Regions from separate parts of the Rhodococcus sp. NPDC057297 genome, predicted to be linked through region 2. Evidence: predicted binding sites of a transcription regulator. Region 2 holds the regulator's gene; the other holds the start of a gene.
What was found. The regulator HspR, encoded in region 2, represses chaperone genes until heat shock. The targets are predictions, from matches to a motif close to ANNTGAGTNNNNNNNACTCANNT.

Region 1: the regulator HspR is predicted to act here: its motif matches at 2,696-2,718, upstream of clpB (ATP-dependent chaperone ClpB).

The regions. Positions count from the first base shown of each region.
Region 1 covers NZ_JBHUZE010000003.1:402,981-412,933, forward strand. The annotation lists gene mraY (phospho-N-acetylmuramoyl-pentapeptide-transferase) at 1-711, opposite strand, end outside; gene ACFULT_RS11870 (helix-turn-helix domain-containing protein) at 767-1,186, opposite strand; gene ACFULT_RS11875 (FAD-binding oxidoreductase) at 1,434-2,597, opposite strand; gene clpB (ATP-dependent chaperone ClpB) at 2,777-5,323, shown strand; gene ACFULT_RS11885 (DUF5666 domain-containing protein) at 5,447-6,289, shown strand; gene ACFULT_RS11890 (hypothetical protein) at 6,343-7,206, shown strand; gene ACFULT_RS11895 (SDR family oxidoreductase) at 7,276-8,088, shown strand; gene ACFULT_RS11900 (LemA family protein) at 8,156-8,725, shown strand; gene pyrE (orotate phosphoribosyltransferase) at 8,783-9,322, shown strand; gene ACFULT_RS11910 (class F sortase) at 9,355-9,942, opposite strand; gene ACFULT_RS11915 (hypothetical protein) at 9,929-9,953, opposite strand, start outside.
Region 2 covers NZ_JBHUZE010000001.1:1,083,636-1,093,588, reverse strand. The annotation lists gene ACFULT_RS05050 (hypothetical protein) at 247-468, opposite strand; gene ACFULT_RS05045 (glycosyltransferase family 2 protein) at 722-1,618, shown strand; gene ACFULT_RS05040 (FAD-binding oxidoreductase) at 1,628-2,374, opposite strand; gene ACFULT_RS05035 (globin domain-containing protein) at 2,449-3,609, opposite strand; gene ACFULT_RS05030 (nitric oxide synthase oxygenase) at 3,968-5,107, shown strand; gene ACFULT_RS05025 (heat shock protein transcriptional repressor HspR) at 5,300-5,734, opposite strand; gene dnaJ (molecular chaperone DnaJ) at 5,734-6,912, opposite strand; gene grpE (nucleotide exchange factor GrpE) at 6,945-7,598, opposite strand; gene dnaK (molecular chaperone DnaK) at 7,595-9,439, opposite strand; gene ACFULT_RS05005 (Pro-kumamolisin, activation domain family protein) at 9,720-9,953, opposite strand, start outside.

The DNA of each region.
Region 1 (9,953 bases), on a different contig from region 2:
GGCGGCACAGACGATCGCGAGGTCGAGAGGATCCCGCACGTCGTAACACCCGACGCGCGGGTCGGTGCTGCAGGACTGCCGGTACTGCCAGAACGTGATCACGGTGTAGGCGCCCAGCGCCAGCGCCATCGATCCCGCGGCCAAGCCGTCGAGTCCGTCGGTCAGATTCACTGCATTCGACCAGGCCACGACCAGGACGCAGATGAAGCCGACGAACAACAGCGTCGGCATGTACACGATGGCGAAGTCGCGCACGTAGGACAGGTTTCGGCTGCCGGGTGTCACCGCATTGCTGTCCGGAAAGCGAAGAACGAGAAGCGCGAACACGACCGCAGCACCGATCTGACCGACGTACTTGGCTCGCGCGGTCAATCCGAGGTTCCGCTTGTTTCGCAGGCTCGTGTAGTCGTCGACGAATCCGACGATGCCGAGGGCCGTCGTCAGACCCAGCACGAGCAAGGCCGACGCCGACGGGCCGCCACCGTCGTATGCGATGCCGACCACGTGCGCACCGCCGTATCCGACCCACAGTGCGACGAGGATCGCGACGCCGCCCATCGTCGGCGTTCCGCGCTTCGACTGATGACTCGCCGGTCCTTCCAGGCGAATCTCCTGGCCGAAGCCCTGCTTCGAGAACTGGCGGATCAGCATCGGGGTGAGCAGAATCGAGACCGCGAGAGCTATTCCACCCGCGAAGAGAATCAAGATCACCGCGCGTCATCCCCCTGATCGTCTGGCTGCAGTTACTACCCGGTTATCAGTCGAGTCAGCGCGTGCTGTCCGGAGGAATCTCCGGAAGCCCCTCACTCGCGCGCAGTTTCTCGGCCATCGAACTCAGTAGATTCTGGGACTCCTCGGACAGGTCGAACGCACGCGCCGACAGACGCTTGAGGCCGTAACCTTCGAGCTGAGTCACCAACTCGAGGTCGTGATCGATCTTGCGCGCGTAGATGTCGTTGAAGAAGTAGTCCGGCTTCACCTTGAAGAACCGGGCGAGAGCAGCAACGGTGTCGTTCGACGGATTCGTCCGCTGACCGGACCGCAGTTGGGAAATGTAGGGCTTGGAAATCTGGTGGCCGTGCTCGGCGAGCGCATCGGCGACTTCTGCATTGGTGTGGGGCTTACGGCCAGGTGGATGCACCGTGTTGAACAGACTGTTCAACCGTGCCGCGAAGTCTGCAGGCATCGGGATCTACTCTCACCCTTCTCGGTATGACCGGGCCGTCCTCATTGCGGCCCGCGAACGATAACGAGTAGGTAACCACATTCTGGGCCGACTGGCGGTTTCGGCGCGACGAACGGTAGAACGTGTTGCTTTCGGATCGGGCACCAGGAAAAAGGGGAGCCCAGCGCGGCCTTGCCGTCGACGACGTCATTCGAACGATCGACGGGGCACGGAAGGGGGCGCAGGCAGTTTGCCGAGCGTTAACTGCTCACAGCGGATCGTGCTGCACGTGCTCCATCGGAGTGCCGACCTTGCGCAGCGCGTACAGCGTGGTCCGCACCATCGACGGCGAACCGCAGATCTGAATCTGCCGGTCCGCCCACGAGCCGAACTGTGTCACGACTTTTCCGATGGGTCCGTGCAGTCGATGATGCATGCCCCACGGCAGCTCCGGCGTCGGCCCGGAATGCCACCACGGATTCTCGTCCTCCTCGGTCACCGGAACCACCGTCAGCCACGGGTTGGACAGCGACAGTTGCCACAAGGTCTCGGCGTCGTACAGATCCCTGGGATACGTACCGCTGACGAACAGGTGGACCCGCGGGTTGCGGCTACGGCGCGCCATGTCCATCACCTGTGCGCGCAGCGGCGCCAGGCCGGTGCCGCCCGCGATCATCAGGACGTCTTCGTCGATGCCACGGTCTATCTGCAACCCGCCCAGGGGAGGGCTGACTGCCCACCGATCTCCGACGACCGACTCGGTCACCATGGCGGGAGACACCCAGCCGCCGGACACTCGACGAACGTGAAACTCGATCTCCCCCTGTGGATTGCACGGAATCGCCGGCGACAGGTAGCGCCAGAGTTTGGGGCGTTGCGGAATCTGCACGCTCACGTACTGCCCCGGGTAATAGTGGATGCCCTCGTCGAGTTGGAGGCGAACGATCGCGAGATCGTCGAGCACGCGTTGATGTTCGACGATCGTGGCGCCCCAGTACGGCGGCAATTCGTCGGAGTCGGCGGCGACGGCCATGTTGTCGGTGACGAGCGCAAGCGTCCGATGCCAGGCGTCCTCGACTTCGTCCGTCCACACCTCGTTGCCGACGAAATTGCGGAACGCCGAGATCAGGGCCGAGGCGCCAGCGCGGAAGTGGGTGCCGTCGACGCCGTGCTTGCGGTGGTCTCGGCCCAGCTGCTGAAGGAACGACTCGACGCGCTCGTTCCTGTCGAGATTGTCGAAGATGTAGGCCAGCGCGCGGACGAAATGGTCGCGTTGCTGGTCCATCGACGCCGGGAAGAACGCCCGGAACTCCGGATGGTCGACGAAGAGCTGAGCATAGAACGACCGTGCGAGAAGCGCCGGACCGTTCTCAGCGGCCAGAACGGACTTGAAACCGGCGCGAACCAGGGAGATCGCCCGAGCGTCGAGCATAGATCAACCTCCGCCGCAGCTAGACGGTTCCAAAGTAGACCGCCCGAGGGTATCCCGATTACCTACCGCTGGCCACAGAAGAAATCTGAGAAAATCAGACTTGAGCGGAACAGACTCAAGTTTTGATACGTTGTACCCACCGACATCAATTTTTTCTCCCAGTAGAAAGCAGGTGACCGGTGGACAGTTTCACCCCCACCACGAAGACGCAGGCCGCACTCAGTGCCGCTCTGCAGGCCGCATCCGCGGCTGGAAACCCGGACATCCGTCCGGCGCATTTGTTGGTGGCGTTGCTCGATCAGACCGACGGCATCGCCTCCCCCCTGTTGAAGGCTGTCGGCGTCGATCCTGCGACAGTGCGCGGTGAAGCTCGCACCCTGGTCGATCGACTCCCGTCGGCAACCGGATCCACCACGACTCCGCAACTGGGCCGCGAAGCGCTGGCGGCCATCACGGCTGCGCAGAACCTCGCTACCGAACTCGACGACGAGTACGTCTCCACCGAGCACCTCATGGTCGGACTCGCGACCGGTGACAGTGATGTCGCCAAGCTCCTGACCGGCCACGGCGCCGGACCGAACGAGCTGCGCGACGCCTTCCAGACGGTCCGCGGCAGCGCGCGCGTCACCAGTGCCGATCCCGAGAGCACCTACCAGGCGCTCGAGAAGTACAGCACCGACCTGACCGCCCGTGCCCGCGAAGGTCAGCTCGACCCGGTCATCGGCCGCGACACCGAAATTCGTCGAGTCGTCCAGGTCCTGTCTCGCCGCACCAAGAACAACCCGGTTCTCATCGGTGAGCCCGGCGTCGGCAAGACCGCCATCGTCGAAGGCCTCGCGCAACGCATCATCGCCGGCGACGTGCCGGAGAGCCTGCGCGGTAAGACCGTCGTCTCGCTCGACCTGGGCTCGATGGTCGCCGGCGCGAAATACCGCGGTGAATTCGAGGAGCGGCTCAAGGCCGTGCTCGACGACATCAAGAACTCGGCAGGCCAGGTCATCACCTTCATCGATGAGCTCCACACCATCGTCGGAGCAGGCGCGACCGGTGAGTCCGCGATGGATGCCGGCAACATGATCAAACCGATGCTCGCGCGCGGCGAACTGCGGCTCGTCGGTGCGACCACGTTGGAGGAGTACCGCAAGTACATCGAGAAGGACGCAGCGCTCGAGCGTCGATTCCAGCAGGTCTACGTCGGCGAACCGTCCGTCGAGGACACTGTCGGAATCCTGCGTGGGCTCAAGGAGCGCTACGAGGTGCACCACGGTGTGCGCATCACGGACTCCGCGCTCGTCTCCGCCGCCACTCTGTCCGACCGCTACATCACGTCGAGGTTTCTGCCGGACAAGGCAATCGACCTGGTCGACGAGGCCGCGTCGCGTCTCCGCATGGAGATCGACTCGCGTCCTGTCGAGATCGACGAGGTCGAACGAGCCGTCCGGCGACTCGAAATCGAGGAGATGGCGCTCGAGAAGGAGACCGACGACGCGTCGAAGGCTCGTCTCGAGAAACTACGCGCAGAACTGGCCGACGGTCAGGAGAAGCTCAACCAGTTGAGCACCCGCTGGCAGAACGAAAAGAACGCCATCGACTCGGTTCGCGTCCTCAAGGAGGAGCTCGAGAACCTGCGCGGTGAATCGGAGCGTGCCGAACGCGACGGAGATCTGGGCAAGGCAGCCGAACTGCGGTACGGCCGTATCCCGACTCTCGAGAAGGAACTCGCCGAGAAGACTCAGGCAACCCCGGCGCAGGACGACGTCATGCTGAAGGAAGAGGTCGGTCCGGACGATGTCGCCGACGTCGTCGCCGCCTGGACGGGTATTCCTGCCGGCCGCATGCTCGAGGGCGAAACCGCGAAGCTGCTGCGGATGGAAGACGAGTTGGGCAAACGCGTGGTCGGGCAGAAGGACGCTGTGCAAGCAGTGTCCGACGCCGTCCGTCGCGCTCGCGCGGGTGTCGCCGATCCGAACCGTCCGACTGGCTCGTTCCTGTTCCTCGGTCCGACCGGTGTCGGTAAGACCGAGCTCGCGAAAGCGTTGGCGGACTTCCTGTTCGACGACGAGCGTGCCATGGTCCGCATCGACATGAGCGAGTACAGCGAGAAGCACGCCGTAGCTCGACTCGTCGGCGCACCTCCCGGCTACGTCGGCTACGAGGCAGGCGGTCAACTCACCGAAGCCGTCCGCAGGCGTCCGTACAGCGTCATCCTGTTCGACGAGGTCGAGAAGGCTCACCCCGATGTCTTCGACATCCTGTTGGCCGTGCTCGACGAAGGCAGGCTGACCGACGGGCAGGGACGCACGGTCGACTTCAGGAACACCATCTTGATCCTGACGTCGAACCTCGGTGCCGGGGGATCGAAGGACCAGGTCATGGATGCGGTCAGGCGCGCGTTCAAACCGGAGTTCGTCAACCGCCTCGACGACGTGGTGGTGTTCGACGCCCTGTCCGAAGATCAGCTGGAATCGATCGTCGACATCCAGCTCGGCTTCCTGGCCAAGCGCCTTGCAGCACGCAGACTGACGCTCGACGTGACGTCGCCGGCGAAGCTGTGGCTGGCAGCTCGGGGCTACGACCCGCTGTACGGCGCTCGTCCGCTGCGCAGGCTGATCCAGCAGGCGATCGGCGATCAGTTGGCAAAGCTGCTGCTCGCAGGAGACGTCCGCGACGGTGACGTCGTGCCGGTGAACGTATCGGCAGACGGCGACGCACTCGTACTGGGCTAGACCGAGTATTTCGCTCCACTATTGCGCGAATTTTGCGGGATTCTGTGAATATCGCGCAATAGTGGAGCTCTGTGCACGCCTGGACGTTCGTCACCCGCGAGGTGCGGACGTACCCTCGGTGTCATGAGTCATCCGGACGATCAGCGCGCGAGAGTGGAGCCCGCGGAACGACCACACGACAGGCCGTGGGAAGACGGCACCGCGAATCCACCTCCGGACCGTCCCGAACCTGATTACGCAACCGAAGGCTGGCAGGCATACCCGGATACCCAGCCCTACCCGGATGAGCCGACGCAGCAGTACGGATATCCCCAGCAGTACCCGCCCCAACAGCAGTACCCGCCCCAACAGCAGTACCCGGCCCAACAGCAGTACCAGCCCCAACAGCAGTACCCGCCCCAACAGCCCAACCCGACCCAGGTGTTTCCGGCGTACGACCCGAGGCAACACCAGGCTTCGCCCGAGTACGGCGAGTATCAGGCTCCGCCCGAGCCGAAGGGGCCGCGTCGGTGGATGTTCGCGCTGGTCGCCCTTGCCGCGCTGGTGGTCGTCGTGCTGGCAGGAATTCTGGTGTTGACCAATCAGCGATCCGACACCGAAGACGTCGCGGTTCGACCACCGACCAGCCTGGCCCCGATCCCCACGCTTCCGCCGAGTCAGGCGCCCCTCGCGCCACCGTCGGCTCCCGGCGGACTCGTCCCGGGAGGCATACCGGAGATTCTGGGTAACTCCGGCGCGGCGATCGGAAACATCACCGCCATCGACGGCCCGACTCTGACGATCCAGGGCATCGACGGTGCCCCCGTCACGGTCCTCGTCACCCCGCAGACGCAGGTTTTGTCTCTGTCCGGCTTCGACGCCTCCTCGCTGAAGATCGGGTCGCTCGTGGTCGTCAACGGCAGCCCCATGGAGAACGGGGCTATCACGGCGGACATCATCGTGGAAACCCCCGACCTGGGCGGGTGAGCCATCACGAGGCCGAACCGCTGGACGCTATAAGCTGACCCTCGATGACGGCTATGTGGTTCGGACTTGCAGCGATCGCCCTCCTGGGTGCGGTCGCCCTTCTGTACATCGACCGTTCGCGCCGGGACCAGGTAGGCCGGGTACGGCAGATGTGGGCCAAGGCGCAGGGATACACGTACGAGGCGTCCGACGACGACATCGTGCTGCAGTTCCGTCGTGCTGCGCTCGCCAAGCCCGAGCAGACCACTGCGGTGGACCTCGTGAGCGGAGTCCGACGCGGCGAGAAGTTCGTACTGTTCGACGTCGAGGAGACGTCGACGATCGTTGCAGTTCAACGACCCGTCGGATCCGACGTGGACATCGACCTTCGATTGAAGTCGACGCCGCCCCCTCGCGACTCGGACATGGAGCTGCTCGGATCGATCGGCCCCCGTGTCGTGTTCGCGACGAACGTCGAAGTGGCGCGGCGCGTGTGCGATCAACGCATGGCTGCGTTCACCGAATCCGTTCCGGCCGGCCTGAACCTGCTGTGGAGCGAGAACGACTGGACACTCGGATCGTTGCCGCTCGGCAGCACCGGACGCGACTGGGATGCCGCCATCGACGCCGTGGCACGACTGTCCGGGATGCTGCATGTACTCCCGCCGGTCAACAACCGACGTCCATCCGGTCCCGCTCGAATTAGCCCTCCGCAGCGCAATCGACCCGAAACCACAGTCGGCCGCCAGAGCCCAGAACCCCGCCAGAGCCCAGAACCCCGCCAGAATCCAGAACCCCGGCAAGCGCGCCCCGAGGTGCGGCGTCCCGAGCCGAGGCCGCCGCTGCGTTCCGGTCCCGTGATCCAACCGTCGGGACCCCGGCCACCGAGCCGACCGACGCCCATCACCCGCGACTCGGACCGCCGCCGCCAGGACTGATCCGCAGGACCGGACATTCGGCGGTGTGGGACTCCACAACACGTCGATCGCACCGTAGCCTTCAGTTTCATGACCGCCGAACCGATCGAACCAGCGTCCCCCCTCACCGTGCGCCCGGTTGCCCTCGTCACCGGACCGACGTCCGGCCTCGGCGCAGGATTCGCCACTCACCTCGCTGCTCGCGGCTACGACCTCGTGCTCGTTGCCAGAAACGAGGTGGGGCTGCGTTCGCTCGCGGACGACCTGCGCGTCCGCTTCGGAGCCGATTCGGAGATCATCCCGGCGGATCTGGCCACCCAGGCGGGACGGGACATCGTCGCCGAGCGGCTGAGCCGAGGCGTCGAATTTCTCGTCAACAACGCAGGTTTCGGAACTTCGGGTGAGTTCTGGACAGCGGAACCCGAGCTGCTGCAGGCGCAGCTCGACGTCAACGTCACCGCGGTGATGCAGTTGACCCGCGCAGCGCTGCCGTCGATGGTTGCTGCCGCGAAAGGCACCGTGGTCAACGTGGCGAGCGTCGCGGGCATCCTGTCCGGCCGAGGGTCGACGTATTCGGCGTCCAAGGCGTACGTCATCTCGTTCTCCGAAGGGCTGTCCGGTGGTCTCGCCGGTACAGGCGTCCAGGTGCAGGCACTGTGCCCCGGGTTCGTGCGGACCGAATTCCATCAACGCGCGGGCATCGAGATGTCCAGCATCCCGAAGTTCATGTGGCTGAACGTGGAACAGGTCGTGCGTGAGTCCATGCGTGATCTGGGCAAGGGCAAAGTCATCAGTGTGCCGGGCGCGCAATACAAGGTCCTGACGGCGCTCGGCACCAAGGTCCCCAAGAGTGCGGTGCGCAAGCTGACGAATCTGGTCGGTCGGGGTCGCGGCCGAACCTAGGACGACTTCGGCGCGTATGGGCGAGCCTCCGAGCGCGATTCGAGTATCACCGTTAAATTCAGACCTTGTGACTGTTTTCGTGATCGTGGCGATCCTCGTACTTGCAGTTCTCGCCTACGCGGCGAGCGTCGAGCGTCGGGTACGGCGTTGTCGGTCGAACACGGCCGCGAGCAGGCAGCTGGTGACCGTGGAGCTCGAGCGTCGCCACGTTCAGTTGGAGTCCTTCATCGCGGCCGTCGAATCGTCCGGCCTGGACCAGGAGCTGATTCGTCAGCTCGTCGGCGCGAGGTCGTGGTCCAAGGCGGTACGAGACAAGAATCTGGGTCTGCAAGCTCAGGCAGCTGCCGAGAACGCGCTGTCGGCGGCGGTGCATGCGGTGCTGTCGGAGTCCGATCTTCACCCGAAGCTACGCTCCAACTGGGCCTTCCAGGGCCCCGCCGGCGACCTGGAGACGACGGAGAAGCGTATCGCCGGCGCAGTGCGCGTGTACAACGACAACGCGTACGCGTTGGCGGAGCTACGCAGGTCGTTCGCGACCAAGCCCATGGCCACCGCACTCAAGGTCGTTCCGCCCGAGCCGTTCGTCGAGCACGTCGACCTCGTCGCCGACGAAAAGCCGGAGGACGTGCCCGCATGAGCCTGCGGGATTCCGGCCGGTAGATTCATCGACTGAATCGATCGAAGGGAACCGCACATGGCCGACAGTGCCCAGCGTGCCGAACTGGCCGAGCTGGTTCGTGAACTGGCCGTAGTCCACGGCAAGGTGACGTTGTCATCCGGCAAGGAAGCCGATTACTACGTCGACCTCAGACGCGCAACGCTGCATCACCGCGCGAGCGCGCTGATCGGAACCCTGATGCGCGAACTGGTGGCCGATTGGGACTTCGACTCCGTCGGCGGCCTGACGATGGGAGCCGATCCCGTCGCGTTGTCCATCGTCCACGCGGAAGGCCGCCCGATCGACGGCTTCGTCGTACGCAAGGCCGCGAAGGCGCACGGTATGCAGCGTCAGATCGAAGGACCCGACATCGTCGGCAAGCGGGTGTTGGTCGTGGAGGACACGACCACGACCGGCAACTCACCACTGACCGCGGTGAAAGCCCTCCGCGACGCCGGTGCCACGGTCGTCGGCGTTGCCACCGTCGTGGACCGGGCAACAGGCGCCGACGACGTCATCGCAGCCGAGGGCCTCGAATACCGCTCGCTGCTCGGCTTGGCCGATCTGGGGCTCTGAATGTTCATGTAGGCCAGGGCCTGCATGAACATTCAGCGCAGTTGCGCGACGACGAAGAAGTTGTCTCCCGTCGGCTCGCCGTTGCGTACGTCGCAGTTGGCGAGGATCAGTCGACCGGGAACCTGCGCTCGCAGGTCGTTGTCGGCCAGGAGTGAACCCTTCGGCAGGGGCCCGACCGATTCGACGTCGTATTCGAGAGTGCCGGTCGCTGTGCGCACTACGACGATGTCGCCGACCTGCGCCACTCCGAGAGAGCGGAACGGTGCGTCCCGCGTCGAGTAGTTGTGGCCCACGACGACAACTGTCTGCTGGGTGTCCGTACCGGGTAGCCCGCTCTCGGCCCACCACGCAGGCCGCTCGTCCACTGGATTGAGTACTTGCGACGAGTCGCGGTACAGGCCGTCGGGGTTGATCGTGCTGCTCATGTAGGTCTGCGATTCCGCGGACCGCAGCTCGATCCACTCCGGTTGCGCGGGTGCAACCGGCGACGGTGGAGCCGCAGAAATCTGCGCCTCCACCGCCGACCGATCAGGCGGTGTCGCACTGACCGGCTCCGACTGCGCGCAGCCGGTCAGTGCGACACCCAGGGCGATCGCAGCTGCGAACTTACGCAGATGCATCGGTCGAGTTG
Region 2 (9,953 bases):
GCAGTTAACTCGTGGGCAATACGCCGCCCATAGATTCTTGTCAGCTCAAAAGAGCAGCGCCGCAAGGCGAATCACAGAAAAGAGGAATCACATGGGACTCGTAGCCGGCCTGATCGCAGTCGTCGGAGATACTCTTCACCTGCTGCTCGGCGGACTGTAGAACGACCCACTTCCCGCCAGTGACCTGAGCGGGTAAGCCACGAGGACGCGGCCGTCGGGGACGCGTCTCTCTTGTTTCGCCGACCTTCAGTCGAAGAGGGTCGGCGAGTCCGGCTCGTCCACGACGGGCTTCGCAGCCTCCGAGGGTGACGCTTTGCGAACCACGGACAGCGTGGTCGTGCGGACCGACAGTCGATGACCGGCATGATGCTCGAGAAGCGCCAGACCCTGACGGATTTCCAGCACCTTCCACGGTCCGGCGTGCCCGGTCGCCTGAACCAGGTCGCCCACTGCGATCTCGGAAGCCACTGCTCATCTCCTCTGGTAGTCACATGCTGTCGGATCGACGTCCGGCCCAGCCTAGCTGCCTGGCCGATGAGCGTGTCATCGAGCATGACTTCACCCCGTCCAATCCCGTCGATCCGACCGGTCGACTGCCCTCGGCGGACAAAACGGACCCGATCTCGACAAAACACCCATGTATCAGCGAATTCACCCGAATACTTTGATACACAATACTTTTCGATTCGACTCCACACCTCGTCACCGATAATCTCCCAGTGTGTCGACTCCCACGCTCCCCGCCGAAACCTTGTCGGTCGTGATCCCGGCCCACAACGAAGAGGCCTACATCGGCCCCTGCCTCGACGCATTGGTCGCGCAGGGCGACGACATCCACGAGATCATCGTCGTGGACAACAACTCCACCGACCGCACCGCCGCTGTCGTCGAGGCCTACGCCGACGCCCACCCCAAGATCAGGCTCCTGCCCGAGCGCGCAGCAGGCGTCGCGCACGCACGCAACGCCGGGTTTCGCGCTGCCCGCGGTGACGTCCTGGGCCGCGTCGACGCCGACACCCGCGTCACACCAGGGTGGGCCAGGGCCGTTCTCGACTACCTCTCCACGGACGGAGCGCACGTCGGCGGTGTCACCGGGCTGAATCAGCCGTACGACTCGCCGGTCCGTGGCCTCAAAGCGTGGTGGTTCGGTCGTCACCTCAGAAAGGGCGCGATCGGAGGCGGTCGACTGATCACCAACCTGCACGGCGCCAACATGGCGATCCGCAAGTCCGCGTGGCACCGCGTCGAGCCATTGGTCAGCACCGACGCGGAACTTCACGAGGATCTCGACCTGGCCCTGTGCCTGACCTCCGTCGACGTCAAGCTGGCTCAGCTGTCCGACATGAACGTCGACGTATCTCCCCGCCGTGCCCTCACTCCGCCGTCGAAATTCGGTGAATACATCGAGTGCGGCATCAAGACGTTCGAGCGGCACGGCGTCATGACTCCCGAGCGTCGCAAGGCACTCCGGTTGCACTGGTGGTGGCACATTCTCGTCTTCGCCGTGTACCGGCCGTACGACCCGGCCAAGGGACGGTACTCCGTACGGCAATTGTTCTCTCCCGCGCCGTCGCGGGTGTTACCGGTCGGCACGAACACCGCGACACACGTCGCCTGACGTCCGGCGTCACCGCACGATGGCGCTCTCCGGGGTCCCGTTGTCGATCAACGCCGCGATCGTGGCCGCTTCCATCCCCGGTGAACCGCAGACAAGCACCTGGGAGTCGAGGAACGGCTGCTGCACACTCATGACATCGGCCAGACTGCCCTCCCAGCAGTGCTCGGGGCCGAACATCTCTGCGACACCGACAATCTCGGCTCCGATGGCATCGTGCCAGCGGTCGGGAGCCCACGGATCCGTCAACTGATCCACGACGGGAACGACGGTAAGCCACGGCAGTTCGGACGCCAATATCCACAGTAGGTCGGCCGCATAGAGGTCGCGTGGTGAACGCCCACCGACGTACAGCGTCACGTTCGGCGGTGTTTCCCGCCGGGACAGATGCAGAACAAGCGCACGCAGCGGTGCGAGCCCGGTGCCGCCTGCGATCATCACGACGTCGCGCCCGGAGTGGTCGACCTTCAGACTGCCCGCGGGATCGCGGAGCGTCCACACGTCACCCGGCCTCGTCTCGTTGACGATCGAGCCGCTGACCCACCCTGCCGGGACGGCCCGGACGTGGAATTCCAACTTTCCGTCGAGCGACGGCGGCAGCGCCGACGAGTACCGGCGACTCAGCCGCGCATTCTGCGGAACGGTGACATCGAGCGACTGACCTGCCTCGAAAGGTATTGCCTCACCTTCGAGTCGAACCACGGCCAGGTCGTTGCGCAACCGGTGGTACTGCACCACCTCGGCTTTCCACGTCTGCATGTGTCCAGACTATGCGGCGAGGGGCGGGAGTGGAGCCTGCGGAATGACCCAGTCGAGGCTGCAACAAGGACCGGTCACCAAGGGTCGTGGCGGACGAGGGAGAGGTCGACTCCTGCGCCCTGCAGGCGGAATTTGGTGGTGTTGATCATCGAAGGCGAGCCGACGATCTGAATGTCGCGCCCGTCCCATGATCCGAACTCCGCGACGACCTTCCCGACCTGCCCGACGATCGGCGACGAGCCACCGAGATGGTCCCGGTACTGCGGGCCGTCGTACCACCACGGATCTGTCTCTTCCTCGACGATCCCGACGACGGACAGCCACGGATTGATCGCCGCGATCTGCTGCAGAGTCTGCAGATCGTAGAGGTCGCACGGGTAGCGGCCGCTGTAGAAGACGTGGACGGACGGGTTGTCGGCCTTGGTGGCCATCTCCATGAGCTGCGCGCGCAGCGGCGCAATTCCCGTGCCCGATGCGATGAGGAGACGGTCACGACCGGGCGCGCTGTGCCGCGTCATGCTGCCGAGGGGCGCGCCGATGGTCCATCGGTCCCCGACCGAGGTGCTTCCTACGAGTGCCGGACTGACCCACCCGCCGGTGACGCGCCGGATGTGGAATTCGATCTCGCCCGCCGCGTTCGCGGGAATTGCAGGCGATAGATATCGCCACATGCGCGGACGACTCGGAATCGACACGCTGACGTACTGTCCGGCGCTGTAATCCAGCGGTTCGTCGAGCATGAGCCGCACGATCGACACGTCGTCGAGAACACGCAGATGTTCGACGACGGTGCCCTGCCATACCGGCGGTCCGTCGTCGGCCTCCGCGGCTTCCATCATCGTGCCCGCCATCACCGCGATGACCTCGCGCCAGGCGGCGTCGACCTCGTCGGTCCAGATCTCGTTGCCGGCGAACTGCTCCAAGGCCGTGATCAGTGCATCTCCGACGGCCGCGTAGTGCGCATCGACGATCCCGTACTTGCGGTGATCGCGGCCGAGCTGCGCCAGGAACGGCAGCAGACGATCGAGATCTTCGAGCTGGTCTATGGCATAGGCGATCGCCGTCACCAACTTGTCCCGCTGGGACTCCATCGACGCGGGGAAGAAGTCCCGCACCTCGGGATTGCGAGCGAACAGAATGGCGTAGAACGAGCGCGTCAGCTTCTCCGGACCACCGTCGACAGCCGCGACCGCTTTGAACGTGGTTCTCACAAGCGAAATCGCCCGAGCATCCATCTCTCGAAGGCCCCCTCACCGCGTAGAAGTCGGCGTCCGACGTCTACCCGGACGTGCGCCAAGGCAGTCGGCACTAGTTTCTCGACCGCCGTGATTTCCAGGCAGTCTAACCCAGGGACTCGGACATGACTCACCGAGCGAATTCGTCCGACCCGCTTTGGCTGCGTTAACCGGGAAATAGCTTGCCGTCTTCGCCGATAACCGACCCGAAGGTCGAAATCGATTGAGTCGCATCGATTTACAGGCCTTTTCACCGACAGTTCGAGGACCTAGGATTCGGTTGCGTCGAAACAAGATCATTCAGCGGTGCCGATCGAAACGGGGTAGGCAAAACGTGACTGTCGCTGTCGGGGCGGATGTGAAGGAACCAGCGAACGATCGGAAAGTCGGGCCACGTATCGAGGATCCGGGCCTGAGCGCGCGACTCGCCGAGTGCCGCGAGTTCTTCGATCAACCGGAACTGCAGCACCTACCCGCCGCTCGGGCAACGCAGGCGCTCGCCGAGCTCCGTGCCACGGGCACCTACGTTCAATCCGCCGAGGAGATCCTCATCGGCGCCAAACTGGCGTGGCGAAACCACGCGCGGTGCGTCGGACGCAAACACTGGCGGACTCTCAAGCTGATCGACGCACGACACGCCACCACGGCACAGGACATCGCCGACGCCTGCTTCGAACACCTCCGCGTCGCGACCAACGGCGGCGCACTGCAATCCATCGTCACCGTCGGCCCGCCGCCCCTGCCCGACGGCCGCGAATACCGGATCATCAGCCCCCAACTCATCCGCTACGCCGGCTACCGCGCCGACGACGGCACGATCACCGGCGACCCCGCGCACCTCGAACTCACCGCCCTGGCACAGCGGCTCGGATGGCGCGGCGAGGGCACCGCATTCGACGTACTGCCACTGATGATCTCCACGCCCGACGAGCCGATCCGCTGGTTCGACGTCCCCCGCGACCTCGTCCTCGAGGTCGACCTCGTCCACCCCAACTACCGCTGGTTCGCGGGCCTCGGGCTCAAATGGCACGCCGTACCCGCCGTCTCCAACATGGACCTCGAGATCGGCGGCGTCCGCTACCCCTGTGCACCGTTCAACGGCTGGTACGTCAACACCGAAGTGGGCGCACGCAACTTCAGCGACACCGACCGCTACGACATGCTCCCCACCATCGCCAAGAAACTACGCCTCGACATGAGCTCCGAACGGACACTGTGGCGGGACCGCGCGCTCGTCGAACTCAACCGAGCCGTCATCCACAGTTTCCGCGAAACCGGCGCCTACATGGTGGATCACCACACCGTCGCCAAGCAGTTCGTCGACCACGTCGACCGCGAAGCCCGAGCCGGACGCACCTGCCCGACGGACTGGTCGTGGATCAACCCGCCCATGTCGTCCGGCATCACCCCGACCTTCCACCGGCTCTACGACCCACCCGACATGGACATCCGACCCAACTTCGTCTCCCGCGGGGCGTCGGGTTGCCCGTTCGGGTGATGCAAGGCCGAGTGACCGAACGACTCAGTCGGTCACCAACCGGGGGTGAACGCGTGGGTTCCAGCCCAAGCACCTGTTGCAGCACGCGCACCCACTGAAACCCGCGCAGCCGGGGCCGAGTGCCGATGCAGCCGGGGCCCGGGCACGAAAAAGCTCGCCGACGCACAGGCGTCGGCGAGCGTGGGTCGGTTGTCAGCGCTGGTTGCGCGGTTTCCAGACGACGAGGGCGTTCCGCTGAACCGGTACCAGGTCGCGGCGGTAGCTCGCGTGGACGTTCGCCAGTTCCTGCGCCAGCTCGGACACCCGAGCCTGCAGAGCCTCGACCTGATTGGTCAGCTCGATGATGCGCTTGATACCGGCCAGGTTGACGCCTTCGTCCTGCGACAGTCGCTGCACCTCGCGGAGCAACGCGACGTCACGCGGCGAATACCGACGCCCACCGCCGGTGGTCCGGTGCGGGGTGACCAGACCCAGGCGGTCGTAGGTGCGCAGCGTCTGTGCGTGCATTCCCGCGAGCTGGGCCGCCACCGAGATGACGAAGACCTGAGCGTCGGGGTCACCGGGAGTGGAGCCTGCGGAATGGCCAGAATTACCCTGGCCCGAACCCCCGCCAGGAGGAACAGTCATTACGCACCTGCCCACCCGGCCCGCGGGTCGAATCCGCTGGCCTTCTCGGCTTCCAGATAAGCGTGCAATGCTTCGGTGGCCGGGTCGTCGAGCTTCTGCGGGACCGCGACCTTGACCGTGACCATCAGGTCACCGGGAGTTCCTGTCTTCTTCGGAACACCGCGTCCGCGGACGCGCAGCACCCGACCGTCGACAGTTCCCGGCGGCACCTTCACTCCGACGCGGCCGTCGAGCGTGGGAACCGACAGCGTGGTTCCGAGTACCAACTCGCCGTAGCTGACCGGGACGGTGACCGTCAGATTGTCGCCGTCTCGTCCGAACACCTTGTCCGCGCGCACGCGCACCGTGACGAACAGGTCACCCGACGGAGCTCCGCGGAGTCCGGCTTCACCTTGGCCTGCGAGACGGATCTTCTGGCCGTCGGACACGCCCGGTGGCACGCGCACGGTGATCGTGCGGGTGCGGTTCTGTACGCCGGTTCCGCGGCAGTCGGCGCACGGGTCGTCGATGATCGAACCGGTTCCGCGGCAGTCGTCGCACGGCTCGCTGAACCCGAACGCTCCCTGGTTGCGGTTGATCACGCCCGCGCCATTGCACTTGGGGCACACCCGCGGACTGGTTCCGGGCTTGGCACCGCTGCCGTGGCAGGTGGTGCAGGACGACGGACTGGTCAGACGTAGCGGAACCGTCACACCTTGCGTGGCTTCACGGAAACCGAGAGTGGTCTCGGTCTCGACGTCGCTTCCGCGTCGCGGACGACTGCTCGCGGTGCGCTGCTGAGTGCCGCCGCGGTTGAACAGGCCACCGAACAGGTCGCCGATACCGCCGTCGCCGCCACCTTGACCGAAGATGTCGCCGACGTCGAACGTTTGCCCACCGCCGCCGAATCCGCCTGCACCAGGATTGAATCCGCCGGCGCCCTGGCGACCGAAGCCGCCCGACGCGAACAGCCGCCTGGCCTCGTCGTACTCCTTGCGTTTGGCCGGGTCCGTCAGGACCGCATTGGCCTCACTGACGGCCTTGAACTTCTCCTCGGCCTTGGCGTTTCCGGGGTTGGCGTCGGGGTGATTGTCCCGCGCCAACTTGCGGTACGCCTTCTTGATCTCTTCTGCAGATGCGCTGGAGGAAACGCCCAGCTCCTTGTAGAAGTCCTTCTCGATCCACTCCCGCTGGCTCACCGGGCGTTTCCTCCTTCCGCGCTATCTCTTTTTTACTGCTCGTCGGATGCAGGCGCATCCGAGTGCTGTCCAGCATCGTCGACGACGCCGACCATGGCTGTCCGCAGAACCCGCTCGCCGAGCTTGTAACCCGGACGCATCAGGGTTCCGACGACGGGATTGCTTCCGTCGCCCTCGTGCGAGACGGCCTCGTGGATCGCCGGGTCGAACGCGTCGCCCTCGGCGCCGAACGTGGTCAGACCGATGTTGGCGAACACTCCTGCCAACTTGTCCGCCACCGACTTCAGCGGCCCGGTCTCGAGATCACCGTGCTGACGCGCACGCTCGAGATCGTCGAGGACGGGAAGAAGCTGGGACACGACGGACGCCTTGGCGTTCTCCGCGCCCGTCTGCTTCTCCCGGTCGGTCCGACGCCGGTAGTTGGCGTACTCCGCCGACACTCGCTGCAGATCTGCAGTGAGTTCGGAGACCTGCGTATCGCGCGGGTCGACGACCACCTCTGCTTCGATGCCCTCGTCGTCCACCGAGTCGGGCTGGGGCGCAGTGCCGGTGCCCGCGAGGGGCTCCGGTACTGCGTCACCCTCCCGAGGCTCACCGGTCTCGGGATCGATCTTTCGCTTGTCCACGAAAGTGACCGGTTCCTGCTCGGTGTGCTGCAGATCGTGATCGCTGTCGCGCGAGCTCACTTCTTCTCCGCGTCGTCGGCGGGCTCGTCGACAACTTCTGCGTCGACGACACCGTCGTCAGCAGCCTGAGCTCCGCCTTCTGCGCCGCCCTGCTCCTTGGCCTGAGCCTCGTAGATGGCGGTGCCGAGAGCCTGTGACTCGGTGGACAGCTTCTCCACGGCGGCCTTGACTGCCGAGATGTCGCTGCCTGCGAGAGCCGACTTGGCCTCTTCGATAGCCGTCTCGACGCGTCCCTTGAGCTCTGCGTCGACCTTGTCCTCGTTGTCCTTGACGAACTTCTCCGTCTGGTGAACGAGCGACTCGGCCTGGTTGCGGACCTCGGCCTCTTCGCGACGAGCCTTGTCCTCGTCCGCGTGAGCTTCCGCGTCGGCGACCATGCGGTCGATCTCTTCCTTGGACAGGCCGGAGCCGTCCTGGATCTTGATCGTGTTTTCCTTGCCGGTGCCCTTGTCCTTGGCCGTGACGTGCACGATGCCGTTGGCGTCGATGTCGAAGGTGACCTCGATCTGCGGGACGCCGCGAGGAGCCGGGGGCAGCTCGGTCAGCTCGAAGGAGCCGAGGAGCTTGTTGTGCGAGGCGATCTCGCGCTCACCCTGGAAGACCTGGATCTGCACCGAAGGCTGATTGTCGTCAGCCGTGGTGAAGGTCTCGGACCGCTTCGTCGGGATTGTGGTGTTGCGCTCGATGAGCTTGGTCATCACGCCACCCTTGGTCTCGATGCCGAGGGACAGCGGCGTGACGTCGAGGAGCAGAACGTCCTTGACCTCACCCTTGAGCACACCGGCCTGCAGTGCAGCACCGACGGCCACGACCTCGTCCGGGTTGACGCCCTTGTTGGGCTCGCGTCCACCGGAGAGTTCCTTGACCAGCTCGGAGACGGCAGGCATACGCGTCGAACCGCCGACGAGCACGACGTGGTCGATGTCCTTGACGGCGATGCCGGAGTCCTTGACCACTGCCTGGAACGGCGCACGGGTGCGGTCGAGCAGGTCGGAGGTGATCTTCTGGAACTCGGAGCGGCTGAGCTGCTCGTCGAGGAACAGCGGGTTCTTGTCGCCGTCGACCGTGATGTACGGGAGGTTGATCGAGGTGCTCTGCCCGGAGGACAGTTCGATCTTCGCCTTCTCCGCAGCCTCGCGCAGACGCTGCAGGGCCATCTTGTCCTTGGTCAGATCGATGCCGTTCTGAGCCTTGAACTTGTCCACGAGCCAGGTCACGATGCGCTCGTCCCAGTCGTCGCCACCGAGGTGGTTGTCACCGGACGTCGCACGGACCTCGACGACGCCGTCGCCGATTTCCAGCAGGGAGACGTCGAAGGTGCCGCCACCGAGGTCGAAGACCAGAATGGTCTGCTCGCTGTCGCCCTTGTCCAGGCCGTATGCCAGCGCAGCCGCGGTGGGCTCGTTGACGATGCGCAGGACGTTGAGGCCTGCAATCTGGCCGGCTTCCTTGGTCGCCTGGCGCTGTGCGTCCTCGAAGTAGGCCGGAACGGTGATGACCGCGTCGGTGATTTCCTCGCCCAGGTAAGCCTCGGCGTCGCGCTTCAGCTTCTGCAGCGTACGCGCGGAGATCTCCTGCGAGGTGTACTTCTTGTCGTCGATCGAGACGGTCCAGTCCGTGCCGATGTGGCGCTTGACGGAGCGAATCGTGCGGTCGACGTTGGTAACCGCCTGGTTCTTCGCGGGCTGGCCGACCAGCACTTCACCGTTCTTGGCGAAAGCGACGATCGACGGGGTGGTGCGTGATCCCTCGGAGTTGGCGACCACAACCGGCTCGCCGCCCTCGAGGACGGACACGACCGAGTTGGTGGTCCCGAGGTCGATACCGACCGCACGAGCCATAGTGTTTCCTCCTGTTTGTTGCTTGATTGGTTCCTAGCTGAGCGAACTGCACTCAAGTCTGCAAGACGTTTTCAACTTCTGTCAAACCGGACTTGAGCCCCATCCACTCAAGGCTACGAAAGCTCCAACGGAGGCAGTTGAAGATTTGTTCCCGGCCGGTCGCTCCGCGCTCTCATGTGAGCGGGGACAGCACTACGCCGCGACGGCAGATGCTCGTCGCGGCGTAGTTCGTCGTGCGTAGTCGGTGCGCCCTCTGGTGTGCGGGCTGGGAGCAGAGCTTCTACTCGCCGTCCTCGACGGGTTCGGCCGGGGAGCAGTCGAGGGTCAGGAACTCGACCTTGACGTTGTCCACGTAGTTGGCGTCGAGCTGGGGAGAGAAGGCCACGGCTCCGGCGGGGCGGGAGACCCACGCCGCGTCCCCACTGGGGACGGTGATCGTGGCGTCCTCGCCCTTCACGATCTTGTCCTCGGTGACGGCGCCGGCGGGGGCCGGGATAGCTCCGTAGTTCACCGA